DNA from 2 places in the Pseudocitrobacter sp. CD920760 genome. Region 2 is predicted to be linked to the other one. Evidence: predicted binding sites of a transcription regulator. Region 2 holds the regulator's gene; the other holds the start of a gene.

Region 1 (4,216 bases), 1.1 Mb from region 2:
CAGCAGACCAAGCTGCACTTCCGGTAACCCAAGCACCGTTTTAGGATCGTCAGAACAGACGCGCCCGTGACAGGCAAGCGCCAGCTCCAGCCCGCCGCCAAGGCACGCCCCGTGAATGGCGGCGATCACCGGGAGAGACAAGCCGTTCAGCTCCGCCATGATCTGCTGCCCCTGCCGCGCCAGCCCTTCGGCTTCCTGCGCGCTGGCACAGTTGCCAATCATGTTGATATCGGCCCCGGCAATAAAGTTGTCAGGCTTGGCAGAGGTAATCACCACGCCCTGAAGCGCTTTGTTGTCGCGAATTTGCTTGAGGATAGCCCGCACCTGCGTGCCAAACTCAGCCTTCAGGGTATTCATTTTCTCGTCCGGCACATCGATGGTAATTATGGCGACGTTATCCGGGCGAACGGTGAGAGAAAATGCGGATATTGTCGTCATTATTCAGCCTCCAGTACCATTGCCGCGCCCAAACCACCCGCCGCACAGGCGGTGACCAGGCCAAAACCGCCTCCCCGGCGGCGTAACTCATTGAGCGTTTGCGTGATCATTCGCGCGCCAGTGGCGGCAAAGGGGTGCCCATAGGCTATCGATCCGCCCAGAACGTTGAATTTGCTTTCGTCAATCTCACCGGTGGCCTGAGCACGCCCCAGCACGTCGCGGGCAAACCGATCGCTTGCGAGGCACTGAATATTCGCCAGCGTTTGTGCGGCAAACGCTTCATGCATATCAAACAACGTTAAATCTGCGAGGGTGAGGCCCGCACGATCGAGCGCCAGCGGCGTGGCCCATGCCGGGCCGAGCAGCATATCCTGCTGCACCTCAATGGCGGTAAACGCGTAGCTGCGCAGATAGCCCAGCGGCGTTAAGCCCAGCTCGCGGGCACGCGATTCGGTCATTAATATCACCGCCGCCGCGCCATCGGTCAGCGGCGTACTGTTGGCCGCCGTGACCGAACCATGTTTACGGTCGAATGCCGGGCGCAGTTTGGCGTAATCCGCCAGCGTCGAGGTGCCGCGTATGTTGTTGTCCTGCTCCAGCGGGTCGCGGAACGGCGGCGCGTAGGCCGTCATTACTTCATCCGCCAGTTTGCCTTCCGCCCACGCCTGTGCTGCCAGTTGATGCGAGCGATGTGCCAGCGCATCCTGCTGTTCACGCGTGATGTGGTACGTCTTCGCCATCTGTTCAGCCGTATCGCCCATCCGCAGGCCGGTAGAATACTCCGCAACCGCCGGGGGGACCGGCATCAGGTCGCGCAGCTTAAGGCGGGAAAAGAGTTTCAGACGCTGCCCAAGCGTACGCGCTTTATTGGCATCCACCAGCGTTCGCGCCAGCTTTTTGCTGACGCCAATCGGCAGCACGGAAGAGGAATCCGCCCCGCCCGCAATACCCGCGCGAATAGTCCCTGCCATCAGGCTTTCGGCCACGTTGGCGACCGCCTGAAAACTGGTAGCGCAGGCGCGACTAACGCTGTAGGCATCCGTATGCACGTTCATCCCCGTACCGAGGACAATTTCGCGGGCAATGTTTGGCGCTTCTGGCATCTGAACAACCTGGCCGAAGACCAGTTGTTCGATCATTTCAGGGGGAATTTCGCTACGCGCCAGCATTTCGCCCACGACCATTTTGCCGAGGTCAATCGCCGGTACGCCGTGAAAGGCGGTGGCCTGACGGGCAAATGGGGTACGTAAACCACTGACAATGGCAATGCGATCGCCCTGACGGGTGATAAGCGGTAATGCCTGACTCATAAAACTCCCCTGTTAAAAGATAAAACCAAAGTGGTCGGACCTGATAACAGTCTTAACTAATTTTTTACATTAAGCCAATCGGAGAGAGAGAAAAATGGGAGCTAAAACACACTGGAGGGGGAAAAGAAAACGCCCCTGCATCGCAGAGGCGTTTGGGAAGGATTAACGCAGACCCAGCTGGAAGATCAGCGTTTCTGCTTCGCAGGCAAAAACAAAATCGATATCCATCTGTACGCCGCCCTCAACGTCTTTGAAGACCGGGGTGATGACGCACGGATCGGATTCAACGCCACGCGCGCGTTCAGTCAGCGCAGCGAGTGTTTCTTCAGCTTCAGCGCGAGTTGCAAAAACGCGGCTATAGGAGGCTGTGCAATCGGAGTTGTCCATGATGGTACCAACATCCATACAGCAGCAAACCGGGGTTTCATCAGCACTGCATTTACTCATTGTAGATTTCCTCTGTATATGCACGCGAAGGTGCCAGATAAACGATGCCGTTATTTTACGCTCCCCGGAAAGCTCCCTCCAGTTGTTAATTATGCCAATTGAGATAAGTGACCGAAATCACACTTAAAAATGATCTAAAACAAAAATCACCCAAACAGATGAAGCTCGACCTCACCAAATTTGCTAACCAGATCCCGTTTCGGTGATCATCTACGTAAAATCTGAGAAACAATATTGCAACATCACATCTGGTCAGACCTATACTCTCGTCACTGGTCTGATTTCTCTGACGTAGTCCAGCCCCTACACTTCGCGCTTCTGTTACTACATGTAACATTTTTTGTATAAAAATAACTCAATGAGGTTATGGTCATGAGCCAGAAAACCCGGTTTACAAAGTCTGCTCTCGCAGTCGCAGTGGCACTCGTTTCTACCCACGCCTGGTCTGCAGGCTTCCAGCTTAATGAGTTTTCTTCCTCTGGTCTGGGCCGCGCCTATTCCGGTGAAGGTGCCATCGCTGACGATGCAGGCAACGCCAGCCGTAACCCCGCGCTGATTATGATGTTTGATCGCCCGACGTTTTCTGCCGGTGCGGTTTATATTGACCCGGATGTGAACGTTTCAGGCCGTTCGCCAACCGGCAACAGTCTGAAAGCGGATAACATTGCGCCTACCGCATGGGTACCAAACGTTCACTTCGTGATGCCTATCAACGATCAGTTCGGTTGGGGGGCTTCCGTAACCTCTAACTATGGTCTGGCAACTGAGTTTAACGACACCTATGCCGCTGGCGCATACGGTGGTACGACTGACCTGCAAACCGTGAACCTGAATCTGAGCGGCGCATACCGCCTCAGCAGTCAGTGGAGCTTCGGGGCCGGTGTTAACGCTGTTTATGCCCGTGCAAAGATCGACCGCTATGCGGGTGATTTAGGTCAGATCGTTGCAGGCTCTGGCGTGCTTCCTCCGGCTCTGGCAGGCCAGGTAGGCCAGATCCCGGCGGATACTAAAATCGCACACCTGAAGGGTGACGAGTGGGGCTTTGGCTGGAATGCCGGTATTCTGTTCGAACTGGATAAGAATAACCGTTACGGCTTCACCTATCGTTCTGAAGTGAAAATCGACTTTGATGGCGATTATAAGAGCGACCTGCCGTCCGCATATAACCAAATCCTCGGTAATTTCGGCCTTCCGGCAGGCACCAATGGCAGCACCACCAACGGTTCTCTGACGCTGAATCTGCCAGAAATGTGGGAAATCTCCGGTTACAACCGTGTGGCTCCGCAGTGGGCTATCCACTATAGCGCAACCTACACCAGCTGGAGCCAGTTCGAAGAACTGAAAGCAACCAACAGCAGCGGCACGCTGTTCCAGAAAGACGAGAACTTTAAAGACGCATGGCGCCTGGCGCTGGGTACCACCTATTACTATGACGATAACTGGACCTTCCGTACCGGTATCGCCTTCGATGATAGCCCGGTTCCGTCTAACTATCGTTCAATCTCTATTCCGGATCAGGACCGCCTGTGGCTGAGCGCCGGTACGACCTATGCGCTTAATGAAGATGCGTCTGTTGATGTGGGCGTATCCTACATGCACGGACAGAGCGTTAAATTCCAGGAAGGTCCGTACACCTTTAAATCTGAAGGTAAAGCCTGGCTGTTCGGTACCAACTTCAACTACCGCTTCTAAGTTTTCCCCAATAAAAAAGGTGAGCCTCAGTGCTCACCTTTTCTTTATCTATACCCTGCGATTTATTCAGAATCGATATCTTTCAAATCATCCTTAATCGCCTGGGCGTTCGGATTTTCTTCCGGTTTCAGCTTACCGCCGTTGGCGATAAAGTCGTGGCGCTGGAAGTAAGCTTCACGTACCAGAATGTACGGGTCAGAGGACTGACGCAGCAGGCCATCGGAGTCGAGCAACTGAGCTCGCGTTTCCACACCTTCCACCGCCCATTTACCGATAGACATGGGCCAGGTCAGCCAGGAGAGCACCGGATACAGCGTATCGGCCATATC
Region 2 (4,216 bases):
GAAGCGGTGCCGTGGAATCAGGTGCCGGGAACCTTTACCCCGTGGCAACCGCTGCCTGAGCCGACCGACGTGCTGTTCTATGAAGGGCTGCACGGCGGCGTGGTCACGCCGCATCATGATGTGGCAAAGCATGTCGATTTACTGGTGGGTGTGGTGCCAATCGTAAACCTGGAGTGGATCCAGAAGATGATCCGCGACACCAGCGAGCGGGGTCACTCCCGCGAGGCGGTGATGGATTCCGTGGTCCGTTCGATGGAAGATTACATCAACTACATCACCCCGCAGTTCTCGCGCACGCATCTCAACTTCCAGCGTGTGCCAACGGTCGATACCTCCGATCCCTTCGCCGCCAAAGGCATTCCGTCGCTGGATGAGAGCTTTGTGGTGATCCACTTCCGCAATCTCGATAATATCGATTTCCCGTGGCTGCTGGCGATGTTGCAGGGCTCGTTTATCTCGCATATGAATACGCTGGTAGTGCCCGGCGGCAAGATGGGGCTGGCGATGGAATTGATCATGACGCCGCTGGTGCAGCGGTTGATGGAAGGGAAGAAGATTGGGTGAAGGGTGCAGGCTGGGCCCCTCACCCCGGCCCTCTCCCGCAGGGAGAGGGAGAAAATCAGCGCAGAACCTGAACACCGCACGGTCAGTCCCCTCTCCCTGCGGGAGAGGGTTAGGGTGAGGGGTGTCTCAACTTACCCCTCCACCACCTCATAAGAATGGGTAATGTTCACCGCTTTGCCCAGCATCAGCGCCACTGAACAATATTTCTCAGCGGACAAGTCCACCGCACGGGACACCGCCGCATCTTTCAGCTCTTTGCCGGTCACAATGAAGTGCAGATTAATGTGCGTGAATAGACGTGGCGCTTCTTCGCGGCGTTCAGACGTCAGTTTAACTTCACAATCGGTCACGTCGTAACGGCCCTTTTGCAGAATAGACACCACGTCGATGGCGCTACAGCCGCCCGCTGCCATCAGCACGATTTCCATCGGGCTTGGCGCTTTATCACCTGAGTTGCCATCCATCAAAATCTGGTGCCCGGAAGCCGACTCACCCAGGAAGGTTAACCCTTCAACCCATTTCACACGCGCTTGCATAATTGTCACTCCAGAGTTGCAAATTTATTGTCAGATTACGCGCACATAACAAATCTCGCAACGGAAGTAGACCTGGGTCATGCTGAAGCGAGACACCAGGAGACACACGGCAAAAGCTATGCTAAAACAGTCGGGATGCTACAGAGATACATAAACGTACTGCATGTATGCAGAGGACATCACATACTGGTCGCGACAATCTTTGACGACCAACTTCCCAGGTAGAGGGAAGGATATTATTTCAACCAGTGGCTGCCTGATTTATGCCGCTGGCGATAGCTTATAACAGAGGATAACCGCGCATGGTGCTTGGCAAACCGCAAACAGACCCGACTCTCGAATGGTTCTTGTCTCATTGCCACATTCATAAGTACCCATCGAAGAGCACGCTGATTCACCAGGGTGAAAAAGCGGAAACGCTGTACTACATCGTTAAAGGCTCCGTGGCAGTACTCATCAAGGATGAGGAAGGCAAAGAGATGATCCTTTCCTACCTCAACCAGGGCGATTTCATCGGTGAACTGGGCCTGTTTGAAGAAGGCCAGGAACGTAGCGCCTGGGTTCGGGCGAAAACCGCCTGTGAAGTGGCTGAAATCTCCTATAAGAAATTCCGTCAGCTCATCCAGGTTAACCCGGATATCCTGATGCGTCTCTCGTCTCAGATGGCGCGCCGTCTGCAGGTCACCTCTGAGAAAGTGGGCAACCTGGCGTTCCTCGACGTTACCGGTCGTATCGCGCAGACGCTGCTGAATCTGGCAAAACAGCCGGATGCTATGACCCACCCGGACGGTATGCAGATCAAAATCACCCGTCAGGAAATCGGTCAGATCGTCGGCTGCTCTCGTGAAACCGTGGGTCGTATCCTGAAGATGCTGGAAGATCAGAACCTGATCTCCGCACACGGTAAAACGATCGTCGTTTACGGCACGCGTTAATCCCGTCTGACGGCGTATTGTTCGCGCAATACGCCGTTTTTGTCTCGTATGTGGCGCAGGCTGATTTACCATCCGGAAGTCAACTATGCACTGCGGCAAACGCTGGTGTTATGTTTGCCGGTCGCCGTCGGCCTGATTCTTGGCCAGCTTCAACACGGCTTACTGTTCTCTTTAGTGCCTGCCTGCTGCAACATCGCCGGGCTGGATACTCCCCATAAACGTTTCTTCAAACGCCTGATTATCGGTGGGTCGCTGTTCGCCGGTTGCAGCCTGATTGTGCAACTGCTGTTGGCCGATGATATCCCGCTGCCGTTTATTCTCACCGGTCTGGCGATGGTGCTGGGCGTTACCGCCGAAATCAGCGCCCTGCACGGGCGATTGCTTCCGGCCTCGCTAATTGCCGCGATTTTTACCCTGAGCCTGGCGGGCAATATGCCCATCTGGGAACCGTTACTGATCTACGCGCTCGGCACGCTGTGGTACGGGTTGTTCAACTGGTTTTGGTTCTGGCTGTGGCGTGAACAACCGCTACGCGAGTCGTTAAGCCTGCTTTACCGCCAACTGGCGGAGTACTGCGAAGCCAAATATAGCCTGCTGACGCAACATACCGACCCCAATACCGCCCTGCCGCCGTTGCTTAATCGTCAGCAGAAAGTGGTCGATCTGATTTCCCAGTGCTATCAGCAGATGCACATGCTGGCGGCCAATCAGCACAATGATTACAAGCGCCTGCTGCGCGCCTTCCAGATGGGGCTGGATTTGCAGGAGCACATTTCGGTGAGTCTGCACCAGCCGGAAGAGGTGCAAAAACTGGTCGAGCGCAGCCACGCCGAAGCGGTGATTCGCTGGAACGCGCAAACCGTCGCCGCGCGCCTGCGGGTCATGGCCGATGATATTCTCTATCACCGCTTCCCGACGCGCTTCAACATGGATAAGCAAATTGGCGCGCTGGAGAAAATTGCCCGCCAGCATCCCGATAACCCGGTTGGGCAATTCTGCGCCTGGCACTTCAGCCGCATCGCCAAAGTGTTGCGTTCGCAGCGTCCGCTTTATCCGCGTAATCTGATGGCTGATAAAGAGCGCCGTCTGCCGCTGTTCCCGGCGCTGAAAAGCTATCTGTCGCTGAAATCGCCCGCGCTGCGTAATGCCGCACGTTTAAGCGTGATGCTGAGCATCGCCAGCCTGATGGGCGCAGCGCTGCATCTGCCAAAACCCTACTGGATCTTAATGACCGTGCTGTTGGTGACGCAAAACGGTTACGGCGCGACGCGCGTGCGTATCTTCCACCGTGCGGCGGGCACCCTGGCGGGGCTGGTGATTGCCGCCGCCACACTGCATTATCACTTCCCGGAAGGGTTTGCGCTGGCCGCGATGCTGGTGATCACCCTGATAAGCTATCTGATCATTCGTAAAAGCTACGGCTGGGCGACGGTGGGTTTCACCATTACGGCGGTATATACCCTGCAATTGCTGACGCTCAACGGCGAGCAGTTTATCGTCGCGCGTTTCGCCGACACCATTATTGGCTGCCTGATTGCCTTCGGCGGCATGCTGTGGCTGTGGCCGCAGTGGCAAAGCGGCCTGCTGCGGAAAAATGCGCACTCTGCGCTGGAAGCGGATCAGGAAGCGATCCAGTTAATTTTGAGTGACGACCCTTCCGCGGAAAAACTGGCGTATCAACGTATGCGCGTCAACCAGGCGCATAACGCCTTGTTTAACTCGCTCAATCAGGCGATGCAGGAACCGGGCTTTAATACGCACTATCTGGAAGATATGAAACTGTGGGTGACGCACAGCCAGTTCATCGTCGAACATATCAACGCCATGACCACGCTGGCGCGTGAGCACGACACGCTCTCGCCGGAGCTGATGCAACGTTATCTGGAATCGTGTGAAGTCGCCCTGCAACGCTGCCAGCAACGTCTGGAGTATGATGAATCGGGCAGCAGCGGGGATGTGAACATCATGGAGTCGCCGGATACGCTGTCCCACGGGCCACTCAGCACCATGGAACAGCATCTCCAGCGTATTCTGGGCCATCTCAACACCATGCACACCATTTCATCGGTGGCATGGCGTCAGCGGCCACGGCACGGTATCTGGCTAAACCGCCATATCAACTGACGACTTTCGCCACCGCCTGTGCAAAGCGCGTCATGCCGTCGTCGATGTCTTTTTCTT

Evidence for each region. Region 2 encodes CRP, which controls carbon source genes, mostly activating them, when cyclic AMP is high. Its sites were predicted from a motif close to ATGTGANNNNNNTCACAT; they were not measured.
Region 1: AC1MKH_RS17295 (YfcZ/YiiS family protein) is a predicted target of CRP. The motif match lies at 2,301-2,318, and genes of this name have one in related genera.

What each region holds. Positions count from the first base shown of each region.
Region 1 covers NZ_CM173490.1:3,690,372-3,694,587, forward strand. Annotated here, with positions in the region: gene fadJ (fatty acid oxidation complex subunit alpha FadJ) at 1-438, opposite strand, end outside; gene fadI (acetyl-CoA C-acyltransferase FadI) at 438-1,748, opposite strand; gene AC1MKH_RS17295 (YfcZ/YiiS family protein) at 1,911-2,195, opposite strand; gene fadL (long-chain fatty acid transporter FadL) at 2,562-3,887, shown strand; gene mlaA (phospholipid-binding lipoprotein MlaA) at 3,950-4,216, opposite strand, start outside.
Region 2 covers NZ_CM173490.1:4,766,164-4,770,379, forward strand. Annotated here, with positions in the region: gene AC1MKH_RS22520 (phosphoribulokinase) at 1-564, shown strand, start outside; gene AC1MKH_RS22525 (OsmC family protein) at 696-1,100, opposite strand; gene crp (cAMP-activated global transcriptional regulator CRP) at 1,403-2,035, shown strand; gene AC1MKH_RS22535 (YccS/YhfK family putative transporter) at 2,084-4,159, shown strand; gene argD (bifunctional acetylornithine/succinyldiaminopimelate transaminase) at 4,152-4,216, opposite strand, start outside.